Undibacterium sp. 5I1: one gene and its partner. The protein of the gene in region 2 interacts with the protein of the main gene of each other region in a pairwise test. Links are inferred from orthologs where the notes say so. Each region holds a gene or a part of one and is shown on either strand. Other genes may lie near its edges.

Evidence for each region.
Region 1: the proteins of lysA (region 2) and RGU72_RS18315 interact in binary tests that used the Escherichia coli proteins (3 or more experiments, as listed by UniProt). The link is inferred for Undibacterium sp. 5I1 from one-to-one orthologs.

The regions. Positions count from the first base shown.
Region 1 is NZ_JAVIWI010000001.1:4,166,579-4,177,935, reverse strand. What follows is about bases 2,135-4,990. They hold RGU72_RS18315 (response regulator transcription factor), read right to left. Parts: upstream 3,980-4,990; coding sequence 3,290-3,979; downstream 2,135-3,289. Other genes in these bases: RGU72_RS18310 (Tex family protein), read left to right, coding at 4,716-4,990; RGU72_RS18320 (ATP-binding protein), read right to left, coding at 2,135-3,286. In the rest of the region: RGU72_RS18335 (C40 family peptidase), read left to right, coding at 1-216; RGU72_RS18330 (disulfide bond formation protein B), read left to right, coding at 434-943; prmC (peptide chain release factor N(5)-glutamine methyltransferase), read left to right, coding at 1,106-1,936; more of RGU72_RS18320, read right to left, coding at 1,979-2,134; more of RGU72_RS18310, read left to right, coding at 4,991-7,073; grxD (Grx4 family monothiol glutaredoxin), read left to right, coding at 7,361-7,672; RGU72_RS18300 (UbiX family flavin prenyltransferase), read left to right, coding at 7,701-8,288; RGU72_RS18295 (hypothetical protein), read right to left, coding at 8,390-8,557; RGU72_RS18290 (HYR domain-containing protein), read left to right, coding at 8,633-10,930; RGU72_RS18280 (ClpXP protease specificity-enhancing factor), read right to left, coding at 11,332-11,357. UniProt on the Escherichia coli protein: Response regulator member of the two-component regulatory system CpxA/CpxR which responds to envelope stress response by activating expression of downstream genes including cpxP, degP, dsbA and ppiA.
Region 2 is NZ_JAVIWI010000001.1:3,141,363-3,152,861, reverse strand. The notes cover bases 5,413-8,410. They hold lysA (diaminopimelate decarboxylase), read right to left. Parts: upstream 7,531-8,410; coding sequence 6,295-7,530; downstream 5,413-6,294. Other genes in these bases: RGU72_RS13860 (hypothetical protein), read left to right, coding at 8,275-8,410; RGU72_RS13865 (Lrp/AsnC family transcriptional regulator), read left to right, coding at 7,736-8,185; RGU72_RS13875 (ATP-binding protein), read left to right, coding at 5,413-6,131. Also shown: fusA (elongation factor G), read left to right, coding at 27-2,132; RGU72_RS13885 (hypothetical protein), read right to left, coding at 2,278-3,045; RGU72_RS13880 (hypothetical protein), read left to right, coding at 3,477-3,887; more of RGU72_RS13875, read left to right, coding at 4,152-5,412; more of RGU72_RS13860, read left to right, coding at 8,411-8,493; RGU72_RS13855 (substrate-binding periplasmic protein), read right to left, coding at 8,540-9,319; RGU72_RS13850 (TlpA disulfide reductase family protein), read left to right, coding at 9,406-9,927; RGU72_RS13845 (beta-ketoacyl-ACP synthase III), read right to left, coding at 9,999-11,120; RGU72_RS13840 (phytanoyl-CoA dioxygenase family protein), read left to right, coding at 11,390-11,499. UniProt on the Escherichia coli protein: Specifically catalyzes the decarboxylation of meso-diaminopimelate (meso-DAP) to L-lysine. Is not active against the DD- or LL-isomers of diaminopimelate.

The DNA of each region.
Region 1 (11,357 bases), 1.0 Mb from region 2 along the record:
CAGCGCCGTGCAGGTATCAGCAAGACCTTGGCGGATATCACAAATAATGATCTGATCTTTTGCACACGCATCGGTGGTCGCGGCATTCATCACGTCGGTATTTATATTAACTCAGACATTTGGCATGCGCATGGTGAACGCGGTGTGATCAGGCAAACTCTGGATGAATTTATGACTCAGTATCAACTACTTGATGTCGTCAAGATTGATGTTTGATTTATGTTTTATGTTGCAAAGAGCTATCTATCAAGCATCAGTTAAAGCGTAGCTTACAATTTATTAAGCCCGTCGCCGAACCAAATCGAGCTTTACGTATCCTAATTTGCAGGTGGTGTAATTCCACGAACCAGTACACAATGCGCGTATTGTTTTTATTGATGGCACGTTGTTACTATATTTGCATAGATTGCAACGTAAGCAAACCCAGCTCACTATGAATCCTACAAAACCACTACTAATTTCTATCGCCTCTGTTTGTATTGCCTTACTAGGGATCGCCTTATACCTGCAACTGGTTGAAAAAATGCTGCCCTGCCCTTTGTGTGTAATGCAGCGCTATGCATTTGTTATGGTCGCCTTGTTTTGCCTGCTAGCGCTGGCATTGCCCGATGTTGGGCGTCGGCTCGCCAGTGCAATGGCGCTGACCGCATCGGCTTTCGGACTAGGCGTTGCTGCTTACCATGTGTGGATATTAGCCAATCCGCAATTAACTTGCGGTATCGATCCGCTGGAAACATCGCTGAATAAGATTTTTCCGGCCAAGCTGCTGCCGACGATGTTCCGAGCGGATGGCATATGCGAAACACCTTATGAACCGATTTTGGGTTTATCCATACCAGCGTGGTCAGCCGTATGGTTTGGCACTTTTTCAATTGCGCTCTTGGTTATCCTTATTCAAAACCGTAAAGCGCAAAGGCGCCATTTATTTAGAAGTCTGCGGTGATTAGTTCATATTGAAAACAGGCTTGCCAGTTTTAGAATTACGATCTACATCATTAGCGCAATATCACAAAAAATCTCGACTATATTACCCACCAAGCAGCAAGCGAACAGATACCGACATGTCGATTTCTATAGCAACTTTTTTACTGAATCGGACATAAAAATGGAATGGATTAAAGAAGGCATCACGCTTGCCGACTGCCAAAAAGCAGGCCCTCTGGATTTGATCGACACTCGCATTTTATTGATGCATGCACTAGGCTTAAGCCGGATACAACTGGTCACCCAGTCGGAGATGCAGCTCACCGCTGCGCAAGCGCAGCTAGTCGGCGATCTGCTGCAACGTCGTTATGATGGTGAGCCAATTGCCTATCTGATCGGTGAGCGAGAATTTTTTGGTTTGCCTTTCCACATCACTGCAGATGTTTTAATCCCCCGACCAGATACAGAATTATTAGTCGAGCTGGCAATTCAGCATACGCCGCAAAATAGTCGCGTTCTGGATATGGGTACAGGCTCGGGCGCAATCGCGATTGCAATTGCACATCAACGGCGTGATACGCATGTCAGCGCAACGGATATCAGCGCAGCTGCGGTAGCAGTAGCACAAAAAAATGCTGGCAGAAATGTCCCTGACGCGAACATGCATATTTGTGAAAGTGACTGGTATAGCGCACTCGCAGGTCAGCATTTTCATACGATCGTAGCCAATCCGCCTTATATCCAAAAAGATGATCTTCATCTGAGTCAGGGCGATTTGCGCTTTGAGCCGACGGTCGCTTTGACCGACCATGCAGATGGTTTAACTAACTATCGGCATATCATCAAGAATGCAGCAGAACATCTGCATCCTCAAGGCTGGCTGCTGATGGAGCATGGCTACAACCAAGCGCAAGCGGTACGTGATTTATTGACACAGCATGGTTTTATTGAGGTGCAAAGCTGGCTTGATTTATCGGGAATCGATCGCGTCAGTGGCGGTCGCCTGAAGTAAGCAAGCGGTAATTCAGTCGTAACTCCCGCCGCAAAAGTATCCTCAGATATTGCCAGGATGCTCAGGATTACGTAGCGATAATCTAATCTCTACGCACAATCCGCCGTCCTTGCGATTGGAGGCTGAAATACTACCACCATGGGCGAGGATGACGCGCTGAGCGATGGCTAGGCCCAAGCCATAACCATCATCACCCCGGGTATTGGGGCTGTTGTTGGTACTGTTATTGACGTTACTATCGAGCTCTGTACTAAGGCTAGTATTTAAACTAGAGGTCGAGTTACTACCGCGATAAAAAGGCTCAAAAATCGCCTGCAACTCATCCTCTGGTACGCCTTGTCCTTGATCCAATATACGGATCAATAACTCCTGGTCCGCTGATAACAACTGCACCTCAAAAGTAATGATGCCAAGCTTGGCAGTATGTTTGATTGCATTACGGACGACATTTTCAAGGGCGCGATACAGCAATTCATAGCGCCCTTGCAGCATAATGTTGCCACCCAAGGTGACACTCGAAAAAACCAATTGCTTGTGTTTGGACTCTGCCTCAAATCCTGCGTTATCCACCACTTCCGCCAGCAATTCATCAATCTGAATCGCGTCCATGCTAGCCATGACACCAGCCTCAATCCGCGACAAGGTGAGTAACTCCCCCACCAGCTTATCCATCCTTACCGCTTCGCGCTCTACCCGCTCCATGGTGGCCTCGACGCGCTCCGGCTGTTGGCGCGCTAATCCGATCGCCGCTTGCAAACGAGCCAGAGGTGAACGCAACTCGTGCGATACATCGTGCAACAGCCGGCGCTGACTTTCCATTAATTTGGAAAGCTGTTCTGCCATATTGTCAAATTCACGCCCCAGATCAGCCAACTCATCGCGCCGTCGTCCCATGCTACTGCCAACCCGTGTTTGTAAATTACCCGCAGCCAAAGAGAGAAAAGCAGAACGCAAATTACGAATAGGTTTGGAGGTGTACCAGGCCAGCAAAGCGGCAAATAACAGACTAACGATTAAGGCGGCCACCATGGGAACAAACGCAGAAAACCCATCAGGTGGATAAGCTGAATGCAGCCGGTGGCGACGTAAATGCGGCGGCAAATTGTCGTCCTGCTCTGGCCACATTCTCAGCTGATCCGGGTTCGGCGGAACGTACGATTCTGTCGTGGAACTAGCACTACTAGCACTAGCGCCAGTTTCAAGATGCAATTGCATGTGTTCACGAATTCCCGCAGCGAGCATCGCTTGTTCGCTTTGATGTCGCAGCGATAGAGTAACGCCAATCCCGACAATACCCGTGACTTGTGCCAGCCAGATAAAAAAGAAAAACTTCCAGAACAGACGCCCCACCGCCTACTCCTTAGTCAGCAAGTAACCTTGACGATAGACGGTCTGAATGATCGTACGTCCATCAATTAGAGGGCCAAATTTTTGGCGGATGCTGCTGATATGGACATCGATATTACGATCAAATCGCGCGAGCGGACGACCCAATCCCTGTTCTGATAAATCCGTTTTGCTGACGGTATGACCAGCATTTTTTGCCAGTACCTCCAATAAGCTGAACTCTGTACTGGTCAAATCCAGATGCTTGCCATCCCAATCTGCGCGACGCTGCGCCTGCCAGATCGTTAATGAACCAATGACCAGCGGATGCGCCTGCGCTTCGGTACCGGCAACGACTTGTGTACGTCGCAAAATCGCACGAATCCTTGCCAGCAATTCACGCGGGGTGCATGGCTTGGGGACATAATCATCTGCGCCCAATTCCAGACCGATAATGCGATCGACGTCATCGCCTTTAGCGGTCAACATCAAGACGGGCAAACGACTTTCTGCACGAATCCGTCGCAAAGCCTCAATCCCGTTCATACGCGGCATCATTACATCCAGCACCATAATGGCGTAATCCCCCATTAAAGCTTCTGCAACGGCTCGTTCGCCATCATGCACGGTCGTAATGAGATAGCCTTCACGCTCTAGGTATTCTTTGAGCATATCAACTAATTCAACATCATCATCTGCGAGTAAAACTTGGGTCATGTAAAACCTTGTTGTAAAGCGTGGCGTTGAAGGTGGCTAACAGAGTGGCTTATAGAGTGACTTTTAGGGCGGCGGCAAGAATATGATAGGACACATCGCCACCTGTGTGGAGCAGCTTGTACCGAGGCAAACTAAATTCGCTAAACGAAATCATCGAATTATCCTAAAAACGGCAGCTGAGGAGCCGAAAAAGGGGCAATCAGGTTCGTAGTGCTCTCACCAAAACCGTGACGCTGAAAACACTGAAATGATTCAATTGAATCAAATACTAATTAGTACTGACAAGTACTGACAAGCGGTCAACTGCCTTTTGTAGGATTATCATACCTAAAATACCGACTCGGCTAGGATTAGGCAACGATGATTTACCCAGTTTTACAGCAAATACTTGCCTCACGGACAAACTATCATCGATATCCAATATCGGTTTCCGGCAATCCGGCGTAGAAAAAAACTAGATTTTGTCCCGCTCGCACCTTGAAGTCGCTTGCTTATAGCCATCATTCAAAAAATAAAACCTACACATACTGAGGGTAGGTATATCAATATAAAAATGAATTGTCCATATCTTAATTGGACAATACGTGATTATTTTTAGATACTCCCTATATTATTCATATTATCGGCTTGACTACTGCGACTACAGCGTGATGTCAAGACTGGTGCAATCACACAGAGCGCGTATCATCTGCGACTTGATTTTAATTCTCAGAGTTTATCTCTCATACCATTATTTATGCTGCCTTCCATCGAACAACGTCTCGCCCTAGAACTTGCCGCCAAACCAGTACAAGTGGCTGCTGCTATTGCCCTGCTGGATGAAGGCGCGACCGTGCCTTTTATTGCGCGTTATCGCAAAGAGGCGACCGGCGGTTTGGACGATATCCAATTGCGCTTGTTAGAAGAGCGTCTGCGCTATCTGCGCGAGCTCGAAGACCGTCGCTCTGCGATCATTTCTTCGATTGAAGAACAAGGCAAGATGACCCCGGTGCTGCTCGATGCAATCACGCATGCCGAAGACAAAACCCGACTCGAAGATTTATATTTGCCGTACAAACTCAAGCGCCGCACCAAGGCACAGATTGCAATTGAAGCGGGCTTGCAAGATTTGGCCGATGCCTTGCTGGCTGACCCGGGCAAGAATCCAGAAGAAGAAGCTGCCGCCTATTTAAAAGCGCCCTTCAGCACCAGCAATGGCGACAATCCGGGCGTGGCCGATACCAAGGCAGCGCTTGATGGTGCACGCCAGATTCTGATGGAACGCTTTGCCGAAGATGCGTCCTTATTGCAAGCGATCCGCGAATACCTGCTGGACCACGGCATTGTCGAATCCAAAGTCGTCGCAGGTAAGGAAGAAGCTGGCGCCAAGTTTGCCGACTATTTCGATTACTCCGAAACCTTGGGCACCATTCCATCACACCGCGCCCTAGCGATGTTCCGCGGACGCCGCGAAGAAATGCTGGCGGTCACTTTGCGCCTGGATACAGAAGAAGAAAAGCCAAAATGGGATGCGCCGCTCAATCCTTGTGAAAGCCGTATCGCCGCTAAGTTTGGCGTCAGCAATATCGGTCGCCCTGCCGACAAATGGTTAGCCGACACGGTGCGCTGGAGCTGGCGCGTCAAAGTATTTATGCATCTGGAAACCGAATTGATGGGCAATCTGCGTGAGAAGGCTGAAGTCGAAGCGATTCACGTATTTGCCTTGAATTTAAAAGCCCTGTTGCTGGCCGCCCCGGCTGGGCCACGCGCCACTATGGGACTCGATCCCGGTCTGCGTACTGGCGTCAAAGTGGCGATCGTTGATGCCACTGGCAAGGTCATGGAATACGCCACCATTTATCCGCATCAGCCGCGTAACGATTGGGATGGATCACTGCATGTATTGGCGCAGTTGGCGGCGAAACATAATGTCTCTTTAATCTCGATTGGTAACGGCACTGCGTCGCGTGAAACCGACAAACTCGCGCAAGATTTAATCAAGCTAAAGCCTGAACTCAAACTGACGAAAATCGTGGTATCAGAAGCCGGAGCATCGGTGTATTCCGCGTCAGAATTTGCGTCGAAAGAACTACCGGATTTAGATGTATCCATTCGTGGCGCGGTATCCATTGCGCGTCGCTTGCAAGACCCGCTTGCAGAGCTGGTGAAGATCGATCCGAAGTCGATAGGCGTCGGTCAGTATCAGCATGATGTCGGCCAATCGCAACTCGCCCGTTCGCTCGATGCGGTGGTGGAAGATTGCGTCAATGCGGTCGGTGTCGATGTCAATACAGCCTCTGCACCGTTGTTGGCACGTGTGTCGGGTTTGTCGTCGTCAGTGGCGCAAAGTATCGTGAATTATCGTGATGCCAAAGGCATGTTCACCTCGCGTGCCGATCTGCGGTCAGTGCCGCGCCTAGGTGATAAAACATTTGAACAAGCGGCTGGATTCTTGCGCGTGATGGGCGGAAATAATCCACTCGATGCGTCAGCAGTTCATCCTGAATCCTATCCATTGGTGGAAAAAATCCTGGCGGATATCAAGAGAGATGTCGCAGGTGTAATCGGTGATGAACGCTTGCTGAAATCACTCAATCCGGCAAAATATGCAGACGAACAATTCGGTATCCCGACCATTACCGATATTTTGAAAGAACTGGAAAAACCAGGCCGCGATCCTCGCCCTGAATTCACCACAGCGACCTTCAAAGACGGCGTCGAAGAAATCCGCGATCTGCGTCCCGACATGATATTGGAAGGTGTAGTCACCAACGTCGCAGCATTCGGTGCGTTTGTCGATATTGGCGTGCATCAAGATGGATTAGTGCACATTTCTGCACTCTCCAACACCTTTGTCAAAGACCCTCATACCGTCGTCAAAGCGGGACAAGTCGTCAAAGTAAAAGTGCTGGAAGTCGATGAAAAGCGCAAGCGTATTGCGCTGACCATGCGACTGACTGACTCTGCGCCACAACCAGGCAGCACGCCAGAGCAAAAAGCAGATCGTAATGACGCAAAACGTCTGGATCAGCATCGCCAGCGATCGCCGGCCCCAGCCGCACCAAGCACGGGCAGCAGCGCGATGGCGGCCGCTTTTGCCAAGCTGCGTTCATAGTTAGACTGAAATAGAAACTGAGGCAAAGCCCAATATACTCCCCTTATTTTTTATAAAAATAGGCTGATCGTCCAGACTTTATTAGGACGATCTAAATATACAAGAGGGGAGTATATTTATTTGCATAGTATGCCTTTGTCGATTACCTGATCAAAAAAATCGTATCAAGATCAAGTGTTCCTCACATATCCAGCATAAAAAAAACCACGCGGGCTAACAGGCAGAGCATTTTTGCGGAAGTCCTATTTCCTTTATAATGACGCCATATTGTTAACCAAGGAATAGCCATGAGCGACGTTCAAGCCTGGATCAAAGAAACCGTAACCCAAAACCCTATCGTACTGTTCATGAAAGGTACTGCGCAATTTCCACAGTGCGGCTTTTCTGGACGTGCCATCCAATTGCTAAAAACCTCCGGCGCAACAAATTTGGTCACGATCAATGTACTAGAAGACCCAGCGGTACGCCAAGGGATAAAAGATTTTTCTAACTGGCCAACCGTACCGCAGTTGTACGTCAACGGCGAATTCATCGGCGGCTCCGACATCATGAATGAGATGTTTGAAAACGGCGAACTACAAGCCTTGATCAAAGCCTGATTTACTTTAGCATCGTCATCATCCCAATATGCCAACACCCCAACGCCTGATTATCGCCATCACTGGCGCCACAGGCGCGGTGTATGGCGTGCGTTTGCTACAAGCTATCCGCGACTTGCCGCAGATAGAGAGCCACCTACTGATTTCTGAAGCCGGCACATTGACGCTGCATCAAGAATTAGAAATGCGCCGCAAAGACGTTGAAGCACTGGCAGATGTTGTGCATAACGTGCGTGACGTGGGTGCTAGCATCGCTAGCGGTTCGTTTCAATCGGACGGCATGGTCATCGCACCATGCTCGATGAAAACTCTGGCCTCCGTCGCCCACGGCATGGCAGATAATCTGATCACCCGCGCTGCCGATGTCGTCCTCAAAGAACGCCGCCGGTTGGTATTGATGGTGCGCGAAACGCCATTCAATCTGGCGCACTTACGCAATATGACTGCCGTTACAGAAATGGGCGGCATCATCTTCCCCCCGCTTCCCAGCTTTTATCACAAACCTGCCAGCATTGACGAGATGGTGCAACACACCACTGCCAGAGTATTAGACCTGTTTAGCATAGCGACCGAACTGGCACCCCGCTGGAGCGGCATGAAGTCAGGAACAGAATAATTATCTGCTCAACCTGATACTCGTTTGAAATCCTTATTAAAATGAAATTAGTGTTGGTATAATGAAAACGAAATTTCAAGTTAATGCTCTATAACTTGACTTCAACCCAGATTTTCCATTGGAACAGCGACAAGTGTGCCTTTGGCGGACTGACTGGGTAGACGCGACGACGACGCAAGCTGCATCTTGCTAGGAGGAGCAACAACGCCAGGCAGTTCGGCAAAGGTGCAATTGTCGCTGTAGCGGTCTAATGGAAAATCTGGGTTCAAAGTACCGCACTCGGAATCGACCAATTGGGATGTTCAACTTCCATGTATCAAACACTTTTAGCAAAGAGCAAATAAATGAACATCCATTTTTTAAAATTTGCAGTCACAAGCGTCGCGCTAGTAGTAGGGTTGGCAGCTTGCGGTGGTGGCAGCAGCAGTAGCAGCACTTCCGGGGGCGCTACCAGTAACCAGGATACGATTGCGCCTGTCGTCGTAGCGCCATCGGCAACGACCATCAAACTTGCCTTGGGGGAGACTGCAATTTCTTCTGCTGATGTGCGTCTCGCAGCGTTTTTATCCGGCGCCAAAGCGACTGACAATATCAGCGTGGTCGGTGCAATTACTAATAATGCGCCGAGCAGCTTTCCAATTGGTGACACCATCGTTACCTTCACCGCTAAAGATGCTGCCGGCAACGCTGGCACGGCGACATCCACAGTAACCATAGCGACAGCTGTGCAATCGCTGTTGGCTGGTAGCATAGGCGGTCTTGGAAATCTGGATGGCATTGGTCAAGCGGCGCGCTTCAATGATCCAAGCGGCGTTGCGCAAGATGCTAGCGGCAATGTGTATGTCATTGATAACTATACGATACGCAAAATCACGCCGTCTGGCGTGGTGAGCACATTGGCGGGTACCAAAGGTAGCGCCGGAAGTGTCGACGGCACTGGCGCTAGCGCGAAATTCAATTTCAGTACGCTATCGGGAATTACGGTTGATAGCAACGGCAACTTATATGTCACAGAAAATCAACTGATCAGAAAGATCTCATCCACTGGGGTTGTGACTACCTTAGTGTTACGTGCAGCTGCTGGTGATACTGCGTTGACGTCTATCGGGGAATTACGAGGCATCGCGGTAGATAAAAGCGGCTCACTGTATGTCGCCAATTACGGCTTCAATACTATTCTCAAAATAGCATCCGACGGCACGATATCTACCTTTGCGGGCAAGGCTAAAGCCGCAGGCGGTATTGACGGCACGGGTTCTGCTGCGCGATTTTATGATGTTGGAGCATTAACGATAGATCAAAACGGAACACTTTATGTTGCCGCATCAGGGTACGCTACTACAATCCGTAAGATAACATATGATGCGATAGTGACAACAATGAACTTAAGCTATACGAATATTACAAATACCGATGTTATCTACGTGGGTATAACCGCTGATAGCACGGGTAATTTATACACGATAGCTAGAGATTCCTCTAACCTGAATACGATTCTTAAAATCACACCAACCGGCATTGCCAGTTCTGTGTCTGTGCCGAGCAATGACTCTAGATCTTACGGCATCTCAGTAGATGCAACGGGCAATATCATTTTTGCGAACCAGCAATCAGGGACGATTAGCAAAATTAGTCCTGCGGGTGCGGCCACCGTGTTGGCCGGGGCGGCAGAAGTCAGAGGCTACGCTGATGGGGTTGGTAGTGCCGCACAATTTAACTTCAGCTTCTCGCCAAGCTACACCGCCGACACTGGCGGCGGCGCGGCGGTCGACGCTAGTGGCAATATTTATGTAGCCGATACACAAAATTACACCATTCGTAAAATCACCCCGGGTGGAGTAGTGAGCACATTTGCAGGCTCTGCTGGCCTTAAAGGAACCGTCAATGGTACCGGTACCTCAGCCAGATTCTCTGGCCCAAGGTCCATCGCCATAGACAATCGTGGCAATTTATACGTCACTGATTATAGCTTCACTCCTGGCGGCGCACCATACGGCGCTTTTGATCAGTATTCGAACTGCACGGTGAGGAAAATCACAGCAGCAGGTGAAGTGAGTATTTTTGCGGGAACACTTAGCCAGTACATTGGTAGCAGCAGATGCGACCCCCCATTCAACGCACCTGAGGGTATTGCTGTGGATAGTAGCGGTAACCTATTTGTCGCGGATAGATACAATCAAACAATATTCAAAATTACTTCAAATGGCGTCACCAGTACGTTTGTTGATCGCGTAGCATCTTCAAACTTTTATCAAACGCCTTTCGAGCTAGCAATCGATGTCAGCAATAATTTGTACCTAACCACAACTGCTGCACCTGGTATGACTGGTTTTGGTGGCACCGGTAGTGGGATCTTTAAGATATCGCCGACAGGAACTATTTCTAGTCTATCGAGCATTACTACCGCTGCTGGAATTGCCGTCGATTCTTCAGGGAACGTATTTCTAGCCGATCCCACTAAGAATAGCGTTAATAAAATAATACCATCTGGAGTAAGTAGCACTATAGTAGGCACAACTGGCGATGTCGGCATCCGCCTTGGGCAGTTGCCAGCTAACATCTGGCGACCAAAAGGTATTGCAATTACTAACACTGGATTGGTTGTTACAACTCCCGCAGCAGTACTTACTATACAGCCATAAAGTCGTCATTTTCTATCCTTAGTTCTTAATGGAAAATGATGTTTTAAATGAAAAAGCAGCATCTTTTTTTTATTAAAGATGCTGCTTTTCTGTATGATTTTCTTACTGTGATTTATTACCTGTTTTGGCAAAGCTGCCGCGAGGTCTTATATCAACAAAACTTAGGTAACTTCAGAAAGCGGGAAACTTTAACGAACATAAGCAATTATGAAATTTGGTTCTGCTAGAAACACAAAAGCCCTACGTGAAATTCACGTAGGGCTTTGCTTTTTGGTGCCGACTGCCGGAATCGAACTGGCCACCTGATGATTACAAGTCAACTGCTCTACCAAATGAGCTAAGTCGGCGAAACTATTTCAAAAATTAATTTTGCAATCAATCTCGAAGAACGAAATTATAGGCTATTTTATTATTTTAAGCGAGGGTT
Region 2 (11,499 bases):
CCGCTCGCTATGTTGAAAGTACCATCATGACTACCACTCCTCTTCGCTCAACACTGAGCAATGCTGTAAAAACTTCTACACATCAGTTCGCCCGCAACTTCGGCATCATCGCCCATATTGATGCAGGTAAAACCACGCTCTCAGAGCGCATTCTTCTCAAGACGGGTGAAATCCATCGCACGGGTGAAGTGCACGATGGCAATGCCACGATGGATCATATGGATCTGGAAAAAGAACGTGGCATTACGATCGGTGCTGCGGCAACGCAATGTGTCTGGGACGGCCATACTTTTACCCTGATCGATACGCCAGGTCATATCGACTTTGCGATTGAAGTTGAGCGCTCGTTGCGGGTGTTGGATGGTGCGATCACTGTGTTAAGCGGCGTCGCGGGTATCCAGCCACAAACAGAAACAGTCTGGCGTCAGGCAGAAAAACATGCTGTGCCGATGATCATCTTCGTCAATAAAATGGATCAGCTTGGCGCTGACTTTAATCGTGTGATGGAACAAGTACGAACACGCTTGCATGCGCGTCCAGTAGCGCTGATGATCCCGGTCGGTACCGGTGATACTTTTTCTGCGGCGATTGATGTATTGCATCAACGCGTATTGACATGGGATGCCGCTGGCATGATGACTGCAAGTGATTTGCCGTCTGAGCTGGCTACGCAAGCAATAGATGCTTATGCCAATGTGGCTGCGATTGCGGCGGAAGCCAATGATGATCTGACAGAGGCATATCTGACAAATGACACGCTCACCCTTGCCGAGATTAAACAAGGCTTGCGCCAGATGACTTTGTCGCGTTCTGCTGTTCCGGTGCTGGCTGGTTCTGCTTATAAAAATGCAGGGATAGAGCCATTGCTGGATGCGGTGATTAACTGGTTGCCGTCACCGGATGACGTTGCTGCACCGACTGCGATATTGAATGATGTCGCCGTGCCAGTTGCGACAGGGGCGGCAGATCCACTTGCTGCGCTGATCTTTAAAGTGGTACATGACGAGCATGGTTCTTTGTCCTTTGTACGACTTTACGGCGGTACTTTGCATGAGGGCGATACGGTCTGGAATGCCAGTTTGCAGGCGCCTGTCAGGGTAGGGCGTTTGTATATTGTGCATGCCGATCGTCGCACTGGTGTGAGCCAGGCGGAGGCGGGCAGTATTATTGCTATCGCTGGTTTAAAAGATGTGCTGACAGGCCAGACTTTGTCGTCGAAAGTAGTGCCGCTGGTGTTAGAAACCATCCATGCCGGTGAACCTGTTGTAGCTCTTGCGATCGAGCCGGGTAATAGCAGCGATAGAGCAAAAATGATCACTGCGCTGGATCGCTTTCGTCGTGAAGATCCGTCTTTACGTCTGGAAGGCAATCCAGAAACCGGTGAAACCATTTTATGGGGCATGGGCGAGCTGCATCTGGATGTCGTGCTTGAAAGAGTGCGGCGCGAGGCCGGTGTAGAAGTCAAAGTCGGTGCGCCGCATGTGGCCTACAAAGAGACGATTGCAGGCCCGACGGTCGAGGTTGAGGGCAAAGTGTCTAAGCAAACTGGAGGCAAAGGGCAATATGCACGTGTTGTGATGAGGGTGGCGCTGTTTGATGGTGAGTTTGCATTTGAGAATGCCATTAAGGGCGGCGTAGTTCCCAATGTATATTTCCCTGCGGTAGAAAAAGGCATACGGCAGGCACTGGCGCAAGGTCCGCTTGGGCATCGCGTCACGGGCATCAAAGTCACTTTGCTGGACGGTGATTATCATGCGGTGGATAGCAGTGAAATGGCGTTTATGGTGGCGGCGAAAGAAGCCGTTTTATCCGGGCTGAAACTCGCTAATCCAGTCCTGTTAGAACCCGTCATGACAGTCACCGTTGATGCACCAGCGACCAATGCCGGTGATGTGATCGGTGATCTGCAACGTCGTAATGGCCGGGTGCTGGGTATAGAGGAACATACAGGCCAGGTAGAAGTTGTGGCTGATGTCCCGCTCAAGAAATTGTTCGGGCATACGACCGATCTGCGATCTCTGTCGCAAGGCCGGGCTTTTGCCAGCGCTGTGTATGCCAGACATGCGGCAATTGCTCATCAAGCGCATGGTCAACCTCAAACCCATGATGAGCGAGACGCAGTTGTTGCATAGGAAGTGTTAAGGAAGGTAGAGGCGCTTGCTTTTACCTTCCTTTTTTGGTGGTTGATAGCCGTAAAATTATTGGCTCTTAATTGAGCTGACTTTCCTAGTCATCTTCAGTCGGAGCTATATCTAGTTAGTCCGTGTGAGTGCTAAATTAGTCAGAGATTTGGGGTATTTTTCGATCCATACCCATGCTGCGAGGGTTACTTCTGATCCAAGAAAAATAACTTTCATATGGAGTGACAATAAGTCTTGGCAATATTTTTTCAGATGCTAGTTTTACGGTAGGAATTCCAACCGATGAGCGATGCACTCTAAGAAAATGTATTCCAGCATTTGGGATATGTACGTCAAACAACGCTAGCTCTTTTTCATCTTTGAATTCTCCGATGATATCGCACTGTTTATCGACGACAATTACAATCAATTCATCTCCGCTAACTAAGTCAGTAAAGGAAGTGTCTCCGATGTCACGCTTAAAATTATTTTCATATAGAAATTTATTGTATGTGAGTATTCCTACCCGTGCAAATTTTGCATCCTTTGGAAACATGTAAAGACTTGAAGGTGGATTATTTGAAAAATCCTTTATCCCATTAGAGAAAGTAGCAAATATTTCACGCCAATTTATACCGAATTCAGTATTTGGACTTACTTCAAAAAAATGGCTTTTCTCGGAGTCAAAATTCCCCGTGAGTTTCCCGTTCAGCCGAAAAAAACTAATGATTAACGGGTCTATATTTGACTCGTTATAAGTTTTATTTTCATCATTTTTGATATCTAAGAAAAGCGACAGCTTTTGGTCTAGATTAATTGTCTGAGTTGGATTTTCTTGATATGTTGCACACCCAGAAACAGCGCAAAGAAGCACCGTTGGGAATACATGTGCAAGCAATCTTAGGTTCAAAAAACGGTCACGCATCTTATTTTCTCTGGGAAGGATTAATTTTTTAAGGTAACAGTTTTACTTTAAAAGAACATCTGAGGGCCTTAAAAAATTCGTTATAAATGATCGGAAGCAAATTGGAAATCTGCTTTTCGAAAACAAGGTCTAATCTTACACAACATGATATGTGCGTGAAAATTAATAACTCTATTGGTTTGCATTTTATAAATTAACTTAGCAATCTTGATATCTATCTTACCTAGTCGTTTTCGCTAGGCAGCTGGAAATAAGAGAAATCTTTCAACTTTATTTGCCGTACATTTTTTGTACTGAGCTCGATTTCATAATAGATTGCAAAATATCGAATTACACTGAATTACATGCAATTTCAGGATATCGCCGCATAGCTTGGTAGAATGCCGCTCCACACTACCGTCTGGTGTTATTTGTTTTTGTAAAAATCATTCATGTCTCGTTCTGTCATTAAGTATTTTGTCCCCACGATTTTGGCTGTTGCCTGCGCTGTTTTTTTCTTGTCAGCATGTTCTTCTGCGGCATCAACTTCTACTCCAACTGCGTTGGCAAAAACCATAGGTGATGGCCCTTACCAGTTAAGCGTCACGTTTGAATCTACCGATGATGCTGTCTTTGATTGTGCTGCTGAGCTGGTTGATAAAGAGCAGGTTGTCGCTACGATGACGTCCACTTTAACTACCAACGCGCCCGGCGTCATCAGAGCACTGGCGTTTACCCAGACCATCGATCATGCCAGTGAACACACCGATGCTTTTATCGAGGCTTTTAAACAATGCCAGGGTAATCTTGCGCTCGGCGGGAATAGTTTTAGCTGGTCATTAAGCCGCAGCTTATCGAAGTAGTGATTGCTTAAAATAAAACGTCAAAAACAGATGTCCAATCAGAATGAGGTCTCCAGCATGAAAATGCTTGGTAAGCCGCAGAATGTATAGACAAAGGATTTTGTTTTTTATCTATCAACTAATTGAATTTTTTTGTAAAAAATTGTCTCTTAGGCGTTGAATGCAGTTCAGAACAGCCTGCATGTGAAGCATACAAACGGCACTCAGAGTATGCTCTAAGCTCCGGCCACAAATAGATTTCGTGGCATTCATCCAGGAGCTTGCATGCTAGAAGCACCAATCCCGAGTAACGATGCAGATCGCTTGCAAGAGCTGCGGGATTTATGTGTATTGGATACGCCAAAAGAGTATCGTTTTGATCGGCTTACCTTGTTGGCGCAACGCCTGTTCAGGGTAGAAATAGCGATGATTAACCTGGTAGATCAAGACCGCGTGTGGATCAAATCTACCGTTGGGCTAGACGTACAAGAAGCGCCTCGCAACACTTCGTTCTGCGGCCATACTATTCTGAATGCTCAGCCGCTGGTTGTGCGTGATACTTTGACCGACCCTCGGTTTAGCGACAATCCTGCCGTTACCGGCGAACCCTATATTCGTTTTTATGCAGGCCAGCCTTTGCGTAGTCCGAACGGTTTTCGGATTGGCAGTCTATGTTTGGTGCATAGCCAGCCACGGGATTTCGACAGCGCCGATGAAGAGAGCTTACGCACTCTGGCACAGTTGGTCGAAGTAGAATTACAAGCCAATGTGTTAGTCAAAAAACTGGCGCTTGCCGAAGATAGCGCAGCCCGCCTCAACACCATCGCCCGTCAGTTTGAACAATTATCCTTGGTCGCACGCTACACCGATAATGGCGTGATTATTAACAATGCACGAGGCGAGGCTGAGTGGGTCAACACGACTTTTACCAAGATGTCGGGCTACAGCCTGCACGAAATGATGGGGCAAAAGCCTAACCGCATTTTGCATGGGCCTGGCACAGACCGCGCCACCGTGGATTACATCATGACTTGCCTGGCGCAAGCGGTCGAATGCAAGACGGAGATTTTGCATTACAACAAGCAAGGGAAGGCGTATTGGATCAGTCTGAATATGCAACCCGTGTTTGATCAGGCCAACCAGCTAAGTCACTTTATTGCGATCCAAACCGACATCACCGAGCGTCGGGAAAATGAACAAAAAATTCGTAGCAGCGAAGCCTTGCTGCAATCTGCGGCGCGTCTGGCAGGCGTCGGTGCCTGGGGCGTTAATCTGCTTACATCAGAAGTGACCTGGTCTGATCAGACGTGTTTGATTCATGACACAGAGCCGGGATTCCAGCCGACACTAGAACAAGCGATTAATTTCTATTTACCCCATGTTCGCCCCATCGTCCAAGAGGCAATCCAAAAAGCAATTGATAGCGGGAATGGTTTTGAAATTGAATTCCCGCTCACCACAGCAAAAAACCGTGCGATCTGGTGTCGCTCTGTCGGCGAAGTCGTGTATGAAAATCAGCAAGCGGTACGCATGATAGGGACTTTTCAGGATGTGACGGAGAGTCGCATGATGGATACGATTAAAACTGAATTCATTTCTATGGTGAGCCATGAATTACGCACACCGCTGACGTCGATACGCGGGTCTTTAAGTTTGCTGGAATCTGGCGTCATCGGCGCATTGCCAGAAAAGGCAGAACAGCTCATCAAAGTGGCGCACCGCAATAGCAAACGCTTGCTGGCCTTGGTCAATGATATTCTGGATATGAACAAATTGTCGGCGGGCGCTTTGATCCTGAATCTGCAAAGGCACGACTTGATATTGCTCGCGCAGCAGTCGATAGAAGCCAATCAGGCCTATGCCGATGAGTTTCAGGTGAGCATTGATTTTAATAGCGACTTACCGGCGGCAATGGTCGATGCCGACGCCGGACGCTTGCTGCAAGTATTTGCCAATTTAATTTCTAATGCGATCAAATTCTCTTCGGCGCAGATGGCGATCAAGATCATGATTGATTTGCATGACGGTGCTTATCGGGTGCAAGTGATTGATCAAGGCTGCGGTATTCCTGAACTATTCAAACCAAAGATTTTTGGCCAGTTTGCGCAGGCCGATAACAGCAGCACCCGCAACCAAGGCGGTACAGGTCTGGGCTTGCACATCAGCAAAACCTTGATAGAAAAAATGGGCGGCAGGATAGGTTTTGACAGTATCGAGGGCGAGGGCACGAGGTTTTGGTTTTGCTTGCCGATGTTGGCTTTGTGATGAATTGAAACTGGTGTTTAATAAGTAGAAGCTCCTCCAAAATTAAAGGTCCAATGATAATGCGGCTTCTGGCATGAAAAGCTTCCAGAAGCCGCATTATCATTGGACGATCTAAATTTAATTTAATTTAATTGAATTTGATAAATTATTTTCAGAAAAACGATCAAATTTGTTCCAGCGCAATCAGCTCCTGCACTGTCTGGCGACGACGAATCTGCTTGATCTGGTCGCCATCGACCAATACTTCGGGTATCAGCGGGCGGCTATTGTAGTTGGATGACATGCTGGCACCATAAGCGCCAGTGTCATGGAATACCAGCAAATCGCCGATCTCACATGCAGGCAAATCTTGGGTAGTGACGACGCCGCCATCTTCTTGGGTGAATACATCGCCGGATTCACATAGTGGGCCAGCAACGACAGTGGCTTTTAAGTCCATCGTGCGTGGCGTGCCATCCGCAGCGTGGGCGCTGATACGGTGGTAGCTGCCATACATCGCGGGACGTGCCAGATCGTTAAAGCCTGCATCAACTAAGGCGAAGAAGTTATTGCCGACTTGTTTTTGCGCACGCAGTTCAGAGATCAGGATGCCTGATTGTGCGACCAAAAAACGCCCGGGCTCAATTTCCATGCTGATGCCGTGACCCAGATGCGCCTCAATTTGCTCGCGCGCTTTCGCCCAAATCTGGAAGTAATGATCGGTATCTACCACCGCTTCACCATCACGGTAAGGAATAGATAATCCACCGCCAATGGAGATGGCCGACATATCGCAAGCACAAGTTTTAACCTGAGCAATCATCGCATCGCAGACGCTTTGCAAATGATCGTAATCCACGCCAGAGCCAATATGCATATGCAAGCCAACCAGCGTTAGTTTATAGTGCGCGATCAGTGCCAGGCTCTCTGCCAGATGCTCATACCAGATACCGTGTTTGCTTTGTTCGCCACCGGTATTGGTTTTGCGGCTGTGGCCATGACCAAAGCCAGGGTTAATCCGCAACCAGACCGCATGACCGGGATGGGCTTGCCCTAACTGCTCCAGCATTTGAGGTGAGCCGCAATTGACCGGGATGTTCAGCTCTACCACACGCTTTAAGGCATGCTTGTCCAGTAAATCAGCGGTAAAAACGATGGGCGCATGCTTTGCTTGCGCATCTGGAACATAGCCAGCGGCCAGCGCCCGCTCTACTTCCCCTAGCGAGACTGCATCAACCATGACGCCTTCTTCCCGCATCAGGCTCAGAAGATGAATATTGCTTGAGGCTTTTTGCGCAAAACGGATGACATCAAACTGGCGCAAACGGGCGATTTGCTGGCGAATGATGTTAGCGTCATAAGCCCAGCAAGGAGTCTGGAATTGTTGCGCAATGCGGGCGATCTGCTGATGAGAAATCATAGTATTTTCTTTAAAAGATTAGGTAAATTTGATTTACACTGTAACAAGTAAGCACACTCTTTTAAAGAGCATTCCATCAGCAAAATAGGGCGATTGCAATGGATTGGCTTGAATATCATGGCAGACACCTATCAAACCTGTGGCAAGCGCTGACGATCATTAAGTAACCAGAAAATCGTGACCAAAAATTCGTGACTCAAAAATCGTGACCCAAAAAATCGATAACTTTGACCAAAAAATTCTACAGCTCTTGCAGCAAGATGCCCGCATGACGCACGCAGAAATTGGTCGTCAAATCCATCTGAGCCAACCGGCTGTGTCCGAACGCATCAAACGGCTGGAAAGCGCCCAGGTAATCCGTGGTTACCGCGCTGATATCAATCCCAAAGCACTTGGCTACCAGATCACGGCGATGATACGTTTATCGACTCAGCAAGGTCGCCCCTATGCACAATACGTTGCCGACTGCCCGGAGATTATTGATTGCTATACCGTAACGGGTGAGGACGGGGCTGTGATGCGGGTACTGGCAACCGATGTCGAACATCTGCAACGCATCATCAATGCGCTGAACGCATTTGGCTCGACCTCGACCGCGATTGTGCTGACTACCCATGTGTCGGGCAAGACGATTTCTGCGCCATTAGATTTGTAATGCCGCCAGAAAATCCCTTCTGGCGTTAATTTTTAACTGAGGTGGAACTGAGGTATAACTGAGATTTCACTGATCAAGGAAAGCAAAAAATGAATGCAATCAAATTCGTCGCTATCGCTTTAATCCTGGCTGGCGTGCTGGGTTTAATTTATGGCGGCTTTAGCTATACCAAAGACAGCACAGCGTTAAAAGTAGGGCCAATTGAATTATCTGTAAAAGAAAAAGAAACCGTCAATGTACCAGTCTGGGCTGGCATTGGTGCGATTGTTGTTGGTGGTTTACTTTTGGTTTTTGGTGCCAAGAAGTAGTCGCTTGCTGCGCTATTAAAAGAGTCTTAGAAGACTAGCGTACAGATTATTCCAGTGCGCTAGTTTTTTTTGCTTTATGGATCACTGTATTAATGCGGTTGATGATCCCATTATCCTGGCTCGCTAAAATGGCGAAATGGATGTGATCGGTACTCAGTGGCTTGCGCAATACGGCAAACTTCACACCCGCTGGCAAGGCGGATTCTAGTGACAGTTTTGGGATTAAGTTGTTGATGATGCTTTCGATTTTGGTCGGGTTATCGCTACGATGTCCTACCAAAATAACATCGGTCCGCTTGTTAATTAATTTTTGTAATCGTGACGTAATTGAGTAGGTGTCTTCATCTACAGTGAACGCACTGTTTTTTTGTGCATCAAATTCATCTCCATAACTAGAGCCACGGATTATTCCAATTTTTTTACCTTTTAAATCTTGTATAGATTGGTATGGAAAAACGCTGTTGCTTAAGGTGATCATCCATACATAGCTTGTATATACAGGGTTAGAGAAGTGTAATGTCCGCAGGCGCTCTTTGGTCTTGGATAATCCAAAGGCTAAGCCCTCGCCTTGATTGAGATTTTTGAGTAAGCGGTTCCATGGATAGTGCCGTATTTCAAAGTTAACATCGAGTTCTTTTTCGACGTAATCCATCGTTTTGCGAAAAGTATCATTGACGGGAATTTGTGGATTTTGATCAGGGCTTGCTTCCGCCAGCAGCAAGACGACGCTACTCTTTTCTGACCAGGCAAAGCTGGGTATCAGTAATGTGAACAAACTACTGATTAGTTTTCGTCTACGTTGTTGCAATGTTATTTCAGTCAGCATATTAATTTGCAAGAGATAGTCAGCCACCATAATACGGCATCGGTCGTATAATGCGACTCTGTTGTGTACATCTCTGGTGGTTTCTTATGTTGGCGCCTTCTTCCCCGATCAAGTTCAGAATTTTTTCCGTTATTGCTGGCGTAGCTTTAATTACGCTGTGCGTCTTGTTTTATCAATCACTGTCAAATAAGGCGATTGTGCCGGACGTCACTTTTGTAAATCTGAAAGGTGAAAAAATTAGTGCGCAGAGTTTGCGCGGCAAAGTCGTCATGGTCAATTTTTGGGCGACTTCCTGCACTACTTGTGTCGCTGAGATGCCGCGTATGATAGAAACTTACAATAAGTATCACGTGCAAGGCTTGGAATTTGTAGCAGTTGCAATGAGCTACGATCCTCCTAACTATGTGCTCAATTACACGGAGACACGGCAGTTACCTTTTAACGTAGCTTTAGATATTGACGGCGCCTTAGCAAAAGCATTTGGTGAAGTTAAATTAACGCCAACGACCTATATCATCGACAAGCAAGGTAATATTCTTAAGCGTTATGTCGGAGAACCGTCCTTTACAGAGCTGCATGCCTTGTTAGAAAAAGCCTTGGCAGTTTAAAAAAAAATTGACGCCATTAAAAAAAAAGCTGCGACCTAAACGCAGCTTTTTTGTTTTAAGGATGCTTACGATCAGAGCTTTTTAACGACGACGCAACCGATCGAATAACCTGCACCAAACGAGCAAATCACACCGACTGCGCCACTGACCAAATCGTCCTGATACTTGTGAAAAGCGATGATGGAGCCTGCCGATGAAGTATTCGCATAGGTATCCAAAATTGTTGGCGATTCTTCCGCCGTTGCGTCGCGTCCAAGTATCATGCGGGCGATCAGCAGATTCATATTTAGATTAGCCTGGTGTAACCAGAAGCGTTGTACTTCAGGGATTTGTATCCCCGCTTTTTGTACCGTCGCTGTAATCGTTGCGGCTGCCATCGGACAAACTTCTTTAAATACTTTACGACCTTGCTGACGGAAAAGCTTATCGGGTTTGCCAATACCGGATTCGTCCGCACGGTTTAAGAAGCCGAAGTTGTTACGGATATTATTGGAGAACTGGGTTTTTAATTTAAGACCAATGATTTCAAACTGATCAGCGGACGTTGCCAGATCTGCGCGCTCTACCAAAATCGCAGTACATGCGTCACCAAAAATAAAATGACTGTCACGATCGCGCCAGTTTAAGTGGCCGCTGGTGATTTCTGGATTAACGACCAGCACAGCACGCGCCTGGCCGCTTTGTATGGCACTGACCGCAGCCTGAATACCAAAAGTGGCAGATGAGCAGGCAACATTCATATCAAAACCGTAACCATCAATGCCCAATGCGCTTTGCACTTCTACTGCAATAGCAGGGTAGGCGCGTTGCAAATTACTGCAAGCGACAATGACCGCATCGACATCGGCGGCAGTACGACCTGCGCGTTCTAACGCTTGTGTTGCTGCAATCACGGCCATTTCGCACATGATGGAAGGAGCTTCGTCACTGCGTTCTGGTATGCGCGGCGTCATACGATTGATGTCGAGCACGCCTTCTTTTTCCATGACAAAGCGTGCTTTAATGCCGGAGGCTTTTTCGATAAAGCCGACGCTGGATTCTTCTAATGCAGTTACTTCACCGCTGGCAATTGCCGTCGCATTTTGTGCATTAAATTGATTAACATAGGCATTGAAACTAGCGATTAATTCTTCATTACTGATAGATTGGGATGGAGTAAACAGACCAGTGCCGCTGATGACGACTTTATTCATTGGGACTTCATTCATCTCGATATCTTTCTTATAATAGTGTCGAAGCTGATGCACGACAAAGCGGCACAATTTTACACAAAATTGCCTGGTTTTAAGGAATTAGCCACGATAACTGATAAAACTAGAGCGCTTGTTCCAACCTTGGTGAGATCCGGTTCTTTAAATAGCTAACATTCTGCCAAGCGTATAATTTTGTATCATACAGCTAGTAACATCTGATTTGACTTGCAGAGAATTCATCGTTTGCCACACATAGAGGGAAAAGTATCATGTTGAGCGTCGCCCAAAAAGAGCAATTTATTCAGGATGGTTATTTGATCGTGCCGGACTTTAAATCTGCTGCCGAGATCGCTGCGCTGCGCGAACGCGCGGGTTTGAT